DNA from 4 places in the Pseudoalteromonas sp. SWN166 genome. Region 4 is predicted to be linked to each of the others. Evidence: predicted binding sites of a transcription regulator. Region 4 holds the regulator's gene; each other region holds the start of a gene.
The links. Region 4 encodes sigma-54, which starts transcription at its own class of promoters, with help from an activator protein. Its sites were predicted from a motif close to GTTGGCACGNNNNTNGNNT; they were not measured.

Region 1: I6F49_RS06045 (flagellar basal body rod protein FlgF) is a predicted target of sigma-54. The motif match lies at 1,054-1,072, and genes of this name have one in related genera.
Region 2: I6F49_RS19225 (TorF family putative porin) is a predicted target of sigma-54. The motif match lies at 857-875, and genes of this name have one in related genera.
Region 3: I6F49_RS17555 (YggN family protein) is a predicted target of sigma-54. The motif match lies at 996-1,014, and genes of this name have one in related genera.

The regions. Positions count from the first base shown of each region.
Region 1 covers NZ_JADYXB010000007.1:59,408-61,616, forward strand. The annotation lists gene flgE (flagellar hook protein FlgE) at 1-951, shown strand, start outside; gene I6F49_RS06045 (flagellar basal body rod protein FlgF) at 1,109-1,852, shown strand; gene flgG (flagellar basal-body rod protein FlgG) at 1,874-2,209, shown strand, end outside.
Region 2 covers NZ_JADYXB010000057.1:883-3,091, forward strand. The annotation lists gene I6F49_RS19220 (Bor/Iss family lipoprotein) at 1-17, shown strand, start outside; gene I6F49_RS19225 (TorF family putative porin) at 72-758, opposite strand; gene I6F49_RS19230 (hypothetical protein) at 1,034-2,197, opposite strand.
Region 3 covers NZ_JADYXB010000041.1:22,371-24,579, forward strand. The annotation lists gene I6F49_RS17545 (glutathione peroxidase) at 1-361, shown strand, start outside; gene I6F49_RS17550 (PA3496 family putative envelope integrity protein) at 479-664, opposite strand; gene I6F49_RS17555 (YggN family protein) at 1,052-1,846, shown strand; gene I6F49_RS17560 (aminotransferase-like domain-containing protein) at 1,923-2,209, opposite strand, start outside.
Region 4 covers NZ_JADYXB010000008.1:121,574-123,782, forward strand. The annotation lists gene lptB (LPS export ABC transporter ATP-binding protein) at 1-169, shown strand, start outside; gene I6F49_RS07155 (RNA polymerase factor sigma-54) at 239-1,738, shown strand; gene hpf (ribosome hibernation promoting factor) at 1,765-2,052, shown strand; gene ptsN (PTS IIA-like nitrogen regulatory protein PtsN) at 2,057-2,209, shown strand, end outside.

The DNA of each region.
Region 1 (2,209 bases), on a different contig from region 4:
GAAGCAACAGGTGCCACTACGTCCGTAAGTTTGAGTACTTCATCACCATTACAGATACCGGACTCGTCTGGTTCTCCTCGCGCAACAAGTAAAGTGTACTCATCATTTAATTTAGATTCACGAGAAACTCAGCCAACAGTTGGTACTTTCGATTCAAATACAAGTGCTTCTTATAATAGCTCTACATCAACTACAGTATATGACTCATTAGGTGAGCCACATGTTCTACAGCTGTTCTTTGTGAAGAAAGATCCAGTAGCCTCACCAAACGAATGGGACGTTTACTCAACTTTAGATGGGAAAAATTTTGGGACGGATGGAGTTGAAACAGTCGCAGGTTCACATTCTCCTATAGATTCTTTTGAGTTTACATCTGCAGGTTTACCTAATGTTACACCACCGGCTACAACTTTTGATGATATAGACTTATCGTCTGATGCGACTACAGGTTTGACTTCTCTTTTAACTAATGGTGCAAGTTTTCCTGATAAGGTGACAGTCAGTTGGCGTGATGAAGCGGGAACAAGTAATAAAGTACCTACTCAGTTTGCCGGTAACTTTGAAGTAAAAGCACTTGAGCAAGATGGCGCTACCGTTGGCCGTTTAGCTGGTATTGATATTGGTACAGATGGAAAAGTAGTTGCATCTTACAGTAATGGTGACTCAACATTTTTAGGTCAAGTTGCTATGGTACGATTTTCAAACTCACAAGGCTTACAGCAAGTTGGTGACACTGCGTGGAAAAAAAGTTTAACATCGGGTGATCCAATTGCAGGAGAGCCAGGGTCAGGTACTTTAGGTTCTATAAACTCATCAGCGCTTGAGCAATCAAATACAAACCTTACTAATGAACTTGTAGACTTAATTACTGCACAGCGTAATTACCAAGCAAACTCACGTGCGCTTGAAGTTAACTCAACTATTCAGCAAAGTATTTTGCAGATTCGATAAGCTAAACCCCATTAAATATATTAGGCTGCATTTTTGCAGCCTTTTTTATAAGTCCTCTTTGTAAGCCTTCCTAAATACCCCCCAATATTGCGTCAAATTTAATCTGGCATCTATTTTGCATTTGTAAGTTCAGAGATTTTTTATGTGAGTCGATACTATGGACAAAATGGTCTACATTGCGGCCTCTGGCGCTAAGCAAAGCCTACAGGGGCTTGCGCTTAAAGCCAATAATTTGGCGAATGCAAATACAACAGGTTTTAAAGCCGACTTTGCACAGGCGCGTTCTATGCAAGCGTTTGGCGAAGGTTTGCCTACACGTGTATTTGCAATGCAAGAGCGCCCAGGTTCTAACATGGTATCGGGTGGCATTGTTCAAACCGGGCGCGACTTAGATATCGCAATGAGCGATAACGCGTGGCTTGCCGTGCAAGATGCCTCAGGCAACGAAGCTTATACCAAAGTAGGTACGCTTAATATTACTGCGCAAGGCATGTTAGTAACGAGCGGTGGTCGTCAAGTAATTGGCGAAGGCGGCCCTGTTATTTTACCTGTCCCGGTCGAAAAAATAGGGTTTAGTCAAGATGGTGCTATTCAAGTTCGACCACAAGGCGCACCGGCTAACTTTTTAGAAGAAGTAGACACGCTTAGAGTGGTTGAAGCAAATAGCTCACAGCTCGAAAAAGGTAACGATGGTTTATTTAGGCCAAAAGCAAATGTAACAGTAGATACCTCTGCCAATGTAAAAGTTTTAAGTGGTTCGCTTGAAATGTCTAATGTGAACCCTGTTCACGAAATGGTCGACATGATAAGCCACCAGCGCCAATTTGAATTACAAGTGAAATTAATGAAAACAGCTGAAGAAATTGACGAGCGTCAAGATCAGCTGTTACGCATTGTTTAACTTTAAAGTGAGGACACGATTATGAATCCAGCATTGTGGATCAGTAAAACGGGGCTAGACGCCCAACAAACCGATATATCGGTTATTTCAAATAACTTAGCGAATGCGAGTACCGTAGGTTACAAAAAAAGTCGCGCTATATTTGAAGATTTACTTTATCAAAATATTAATCAGCCGGGCGGTCGTTCATCGCAAGATACCGAAATGCCATCGGGCCTAATGTTAGGTGCGGGTGCAAAAGTTGTAGCCAACCAAAAAGAGTTTACGCAAGGCAATATGCTAACCACCGAAAACTCACTAGATTGGATGATTTCTGGCGAAGGTTTTTTTGAAGTACTGCAACCAGATGGCAATATT
Region 2 (2,209 bases), on a different contig from region 4:
AGGCAAAACAGCTATAAAACGAGAAAAGGGCCAAAAGGCCCTTCGTGTTGCAGCAAGTAACACATTCTTTCTTATAAATTAAAGTCTACAGAATAAGCAACGTAAGCTTTAATATCTGAATCATCCATATCTGTATCAGACAAACCAAAAGTAAAACCGTCTTTCGAAATTGATACACCGTAATCTAAGATATTATCATCGCCAATAAAATCACCAGAGTAATGGCCTAAGTGAAGTGCCATTTCAGTGCCGTTACTGCCAACAGCAAAACCGTAGTCAGCTGTCAGGTAAAGTGAATCACCAAAGTCTGTACCATCACCACTTGCAGCTGATGTTGCTAATACAGAAGCACCAAAGGTAAAGCCTTCAACACTGATGCTACCGTAAATTTCAGAGAAATCTGCGTCTGCTTCAGAAGCTGCGTCTGGGTAAGCGTAATAAATATAACCAACATCGTAGCTAACACTTTCGTTAATATCGCCACCAAAGCCTGCATATAAGTCAAGCTCATAGGTCATTTCATCTGCCCACGATGCATTTGAAGCCCAAGTACCTGCATAAAAGCCCGATTCATTGGCATAATCAATACCGCCTGAAATAGCTGCATCGCCCCCAGTTTGCTCTTGACCACGCCATAAGTAGTTTGATGTTGCCGCTGCATTAGCAGTTACTTCAGCATGTACGGCTGTTGACGTTAAAGATGTTGCGCCCATTAATGCTATAGCACTTATAGCGATGGTTTTTTTTAGTTTTAGCATGTCCATTTCCCGTTATATGATTTTTGCTCGCCAAGGTTTTTATTATGTAATCGGAACCTTTAGGCTGACGGCTTTTTATTGTTTAACTAACGGGATAATTGCACTGTATGTGCCAGCTTCATTATTTTTACTAAAAATTATTTTTATATATTAAAAAACATGAGCTTGCATTTTATGAATAGGGAAGGGGTATAACATTAGGGAAGATGTTGCGCACGTTGGTGGTGCATAAATTAACCTAGCCGCACCATAAAAGTACGGCTAAATTAGAAGGTTTAACCGAATATAGTACGCATAAGGCTAATTGTTTCGTTTACACTGCGACCTTTTTGAACTTCACTCACAATTGAATCGCGTTTACTGCGAATATGTTCAGGAATATCGTCAGCAGCAAGGGCACGGTCTACTAAAATTTCTGCAGACTCTTTACCTCTACGCTGAGTTTTACCTGTTGTAGTTGTAGTACGTTTAGGCTTGCTTAGCAGTTTAATGTAGTTAGAGTTATCTGGTGTTTTAGCATCAGCATAGTGAAAGAAACATGGGATTAGCGCTTTAATAGCAACTAATTGTTCTTCTAACTCATTACTCGGTTTAGCCATTTTGTACCATGACATAGCTTGAATACCTTTTACGATATCTTGCCAGTAACGCTCAAAATCACTATTTTTAAGTTTAGAAACACCAAGGGCACCACATAAAGCATCTAATCGATTATTTGTAATCGGAGTAAATAAATCAGGACGACGCATTGCAAGCAAACGAGTTGCAGGCGCAAGTGTTGGTTTTTCGTTGTTGTCGGTGAATATTTTTGAATAAGCAGCAACAAATTGTTGATACTCATATTGAGTAATATCACCTTCAAGTGGAATATTCACTAGTGCATCATCAAAAGCACCTGGTAAATCACCAAGCATTTGATGGAAGCTCTTTGCACTCTTTGTAGATGCAAACCATTCAACGTCAAAGTTGTATGTGCTTGGATCAAGTGATGCCATGTGCTTACCGCTAAACGCAAGTAAGTCTTCAGGGATCATATCTTTAAGAGATTGTTCACGAATGCTTTTAATGTAGTCTACTAAGCGAAGCTGTTCATCAAGTGCAATAACGTCTTTGTGTTGTTCTACAAATACACTTACAACAGGCCAAGGAGCAATACGTAAAGTTTTAACCTGCAAAAAGCTGATAGCTGAAATAAGCTGGTCGTGTAGCTTTTTAAGTACAGGCAATTGCTGTGGCTCTAGTAAATCGTAGTTCATACGATCTCTGCTAGCATTTAGCAATTCGTAACACCAAGGTAAAAAATCATCAGGGTGGTTTTCTACTTTCACGGCCATAAGGTTAAGGCTTAACTCTGAAGATTGCTTCAGAATGTTCTGATAGATTTGGTTTTCTTGTTCGCCTAGCGTCATTTTTGACGGTGAAATTAGCAGTTTTTTCATGCCTTGTAGAAT
Region 3 (2,209 bases), on a different contig from region 4:
AGCTTTGCACAATAAGTATGCCAGCCAAGGTTTAGTTATTCTGGGATTTCCGTGCAATCAATTTGGTCAGCAAGAACCCGGCGACGCAACACAAATAGAGCAAGGGTGCTTAATTAATTTTGGTGTGAGCTTTTTAATGGCAGCCAAAGTAGATGTAAACGGTCAGCATGCACATCCGGTATTTCGTCACTTAAAATCAGCCTTACCTGGTTTTTTAACACGTAAAATAAAATGGAATTTTACTAAATTTTTAATTGCCGCAGATGGTACGCCAATTAAGCGCTATGCACCTTTCACTAAACCCGAAAAGCTAGAGCTTACAATTCAAAAAGCATTAACGCAGGCTAAAAATACGCTTTAAAAAGTAATAAAGAGGCGCAAGGCCTCTTTATTGCCAATACTATTAAAACTAAAACATACGTATAACAGTACATTTAAACTCTCAATATTAATTGGTATCTATTTATACTAGCGAAATTTAATCGGTGTAATCGCTTAAATCGTCTTCGCCTAGATTTTTACGCAAGCGTTTTTGCTCAAGGTAGTCTTCCAACTTCTTCTTAACCTTTTGCTTGTTCTTATCGTGTTGATTACGTCCGAGCATTTCGTACTCGTCTTCAACAAAATCGTCATCTAGCGCATCGTAACTAAATGTCTTACCCACAACCCACTCCATAAAGTGTTTGAGACCAACCAAGGATTTTATTATCGCAATAGCCGGTAAAATTAAAAATGTTTAACGTTAAAGTGCTGTGCAAATTAACATCAAAATAAAGCCACGTGACTACTGTAAATAGTCTTCATGTCAGTAATGTGAATAAATAGCGCTAAATTTGAATTGAGGAAAGTGAGAGTTTTTTATCGTATCGATAAATAAAATTTATTGCTTTTTATTTATTAGCCAATTTGACTAAAAAATAGTTATTTATTAACTAAAATAATAAATGGAAAGTGTTCTATAAACTTTAACTCATTGTTTATTATGTAAGATAAAAACTGGCACCAAACTTGTTATTAGTTAAGTGTCATCAACAAAAAGTAGAGAATAAACATGAAAAAATTACTATTAGTTAGCGCATTAATTTGTACACCTGCTGCAATGGCTCACAACGACAACGATTCAGCCATTTCATTTAGTAATGATGAATGTAACGTCGAATTTAAAAATGACGTACGCATTAAGCCAAACGAATTAGAAATTTTTACCGCCAACAATAAAACCATGCAATTTAATACCCATGGTGACTTAACCGTAAATGGGGAATTTGTAGCGCTTAATAATTCACAACGCGAAGCGCTAACTAAATACTCTGATAGCTTACGCACACAATTACCTGAAGTAGCTAATATAGCGCTAGAGGGTGTTAAAATTGCCGGTGTGGCATTAGAAGAAGTAGGCAATGCATTTAATATAGACGGCCTTGATAATATGTCTGAGCTTATGGACGACATTAAAATTGAGGTAGAAAACACATTTTACCAGCAAGGTACATTTGTAATGGGTCAACAAAGCTTTAACCAATTTGGTGAAAACTTTGAGCAACAATTTGAAGAGCAAATAGAAACAACTGTTGAATCTGCCGTAATGCAATCTATGGGCAGTATTTTAGTGGCTTTAGGCTCTGAATTACTTGGTTCAGGTGGCGATATGGATGCCTTTGAGCAACGCATGGAAAATATGGGTGCTCAAATAGAAGAAAAAGTAGAGCTTCATGCAAGCGCACTTGAAGAACGCGCTAACTCTTTATGTGGAAACTTTGCTGATATTGCAAAACAAGAAGAGCAATTAGTAATGCAAGTGCCAGAACTTAAAGGTTACCAGTTATTTAGCTTTAAACTCAATTAATACAGCAAATGTTATTTAACATCCCTTTGGCAGCACTTAAGTTTACTTAAATGCTGCTTTTTTGTGTTTCACGAACTTACTTTTTAGCTAATAAAGTAAGCTTACCCAGAGTAATAATTGCTTGCTCTATCTGCTCACTCCACTGCACACCATAACTTAACCTTACACAGCTTTTATATTTATTAGAGGCTGAAAAAATAAGCCCCGGGGTTATGCTAATACCCACTTCAAGCGCAAGTAAAAATAACTTTTGGCTATCGTATTCGCCTCCTAAATCAAGCCACATTACGCAGCCTCCCTTAGGGTCGCTTATACGTGTGTTTTTTGGCATAGCTTGTTGTAAGCACCATCGCATACGCTCTT
Region 4 (2,209 bases):
TGGGATTGGTGTATTGATTACCGATCATAACGTAAGAGAAACCCTTGATGTTTGTGAAAAAGCCTACATTGTTTCTCATGGGGAGCTGATTGCATCAGGTACTCCAGAACACGTATTAAATGATAAAACAGTACGCGATGTTTACTTAGGCGAGCAATTTAGGCTGTAACATTTACGCCATGTCTTTAAGCATCTGCTAGTATTAATTATAACAACATAAAAGGATTGTTAGAGATACATGAGGCAATCACTACAGCTGCGCATGGGCCAGCAACTTACAATGACTCCACAGCTGCAACAAGCTATTCGTTTGTTGCAACTCAGTACATTGGATCTCCAGCAAGAAATACAAGAAGCTCTCGACAGCAACCCGCTATTAGAGGTTGAAGAACCAGACTATTCCGAAGACGCTGCAGGTAAAAACGAGCAAAAAGCAGATACAGATGACATAACTGTTAGCGCATCTGCCGATGATGCTCCAAGCGAATACGAACAAGATAGTGGTGAAGCACTTGCAAAAGACACGCTAAGTGACGACATGGCTATGGATGTTAGTTGGGATGAGTACATGAGTGCCGCCCCTGCAGCATCATCAGGTCCAATGCCTGAAGACGAATCAATATACCAAGGCGCCTCTACTGAAACGCTTCATGAGTATTTAATGTGGCAATTACAACTAACGCCATTTAGCCCTACCGATGAAGCCATTGCTATTGCTATTGTAGAAGCCGTCGATGATTCAGGCATTTTAACACTAAGCTGCGAAGAAATTTTAGAAAGCTTTAATCAAGAAAACGAAGAAGATAACGAAGTTGAACTTGATGAAATTGAAGCAGTATTAAAGCGCATCCAACTGTTTGATCCTGTCGGTATTGCTGCACGTAGTTTACAAGAGTGTTTATGTATTCAACTTAACCAGTTTGATAAAGAAACACCTTACATTAATGAAACGAAAATGATTTTAACCGAGCATATTGATTTATTAGCAGCTCGTGACTATCGTACATTAATGAAGAAGACTAAGCTCAAAGAAGAAGAGCTTAAAGAAGTAATGACATTAATACATACTCTTAGCCCTAAGCCTGCAGATACTATTGTAAGAGAAGAGTCTGAGTATGTTATTCCTGATGTGTCAGTTAAAAAAATTAAAGGCCGCTGGGTTGTTGAGTTAAACCCAGATAGCATGCCTAAAATTCGTGTTAATAGCCAATACGCTGCAATGTCTCGCACTGTAAAATCCAGTGGTGACAGCCAGTTTATTCGCTCACATTTACAAGAAGCTAAATGGTTTATTAAAAGCTTAGAAAGTAGAAACGACACACTATTAAAAGTAACTAATTGCATTGTTAAGCAGCAACAAGGCTTTTTTGAACACGGCCCTGAAGCCATGAAACCAATGGTCTTAAATGATGTTGCTGAAATGGTAGAAATGCACGAATCAACAATTTCGCGCGTAACAACTCAAAAATATATGCACACACCCCGTGGTATATTTGAGCTTAAATACTTTTTCTCAAGCCATGTAAGCACCGAAAATGGAGGTGAATGCTCATCTACAGCAATACGTGCGCTTATCCGAAAATTAATCGCAGCAGAAAACTCAGCAAAACCATTGAGTGATAGCAAAATAGCGGATATATTGGCTGAGCAAGGAATTAAAGTAGCGAGACGTACAATCGCAAAATACCGCGAGTCTCTGGCTATTCCACCGTCAAATCAACGTAAAAGCTTGATTTAAGACGCTAAACAAAGAGGGTAATGCTTATGCAACTAAACTTAACTGGTCGTCACGTAGAATTAACCGATTCATTAAGAGACTATATTAATACTAAATTTGCGAAGCTAGAAAGACACTCTGATCATATTAATAATGTTCATGTCATTCTTGATGTAGAAAAACTAAATCAAAAAGCAGAAGCGACAATACACGTAAGTGGCGCCGAACTCTTTGCCTCTACAGAACATCAAGATATGTATGCCGCCATTGACTCGTTGATCGACAAGCTAGATCGCCAAGTAATTAAACACAAAGAGAAGCTTGCTCGACACTAATATGATGAAATTAAGCTCACTTATATGCCAGGACTGCAGCAAAGCTGCGGTCCTTTTTAATAGCAAAAAAAGGATTTTAGAGTTCATTAGCGAACTTGCTCACGCTAAACTTCCATACCTACCGCAACAAGACATTCTAACTGCTTTAATGAGTAGA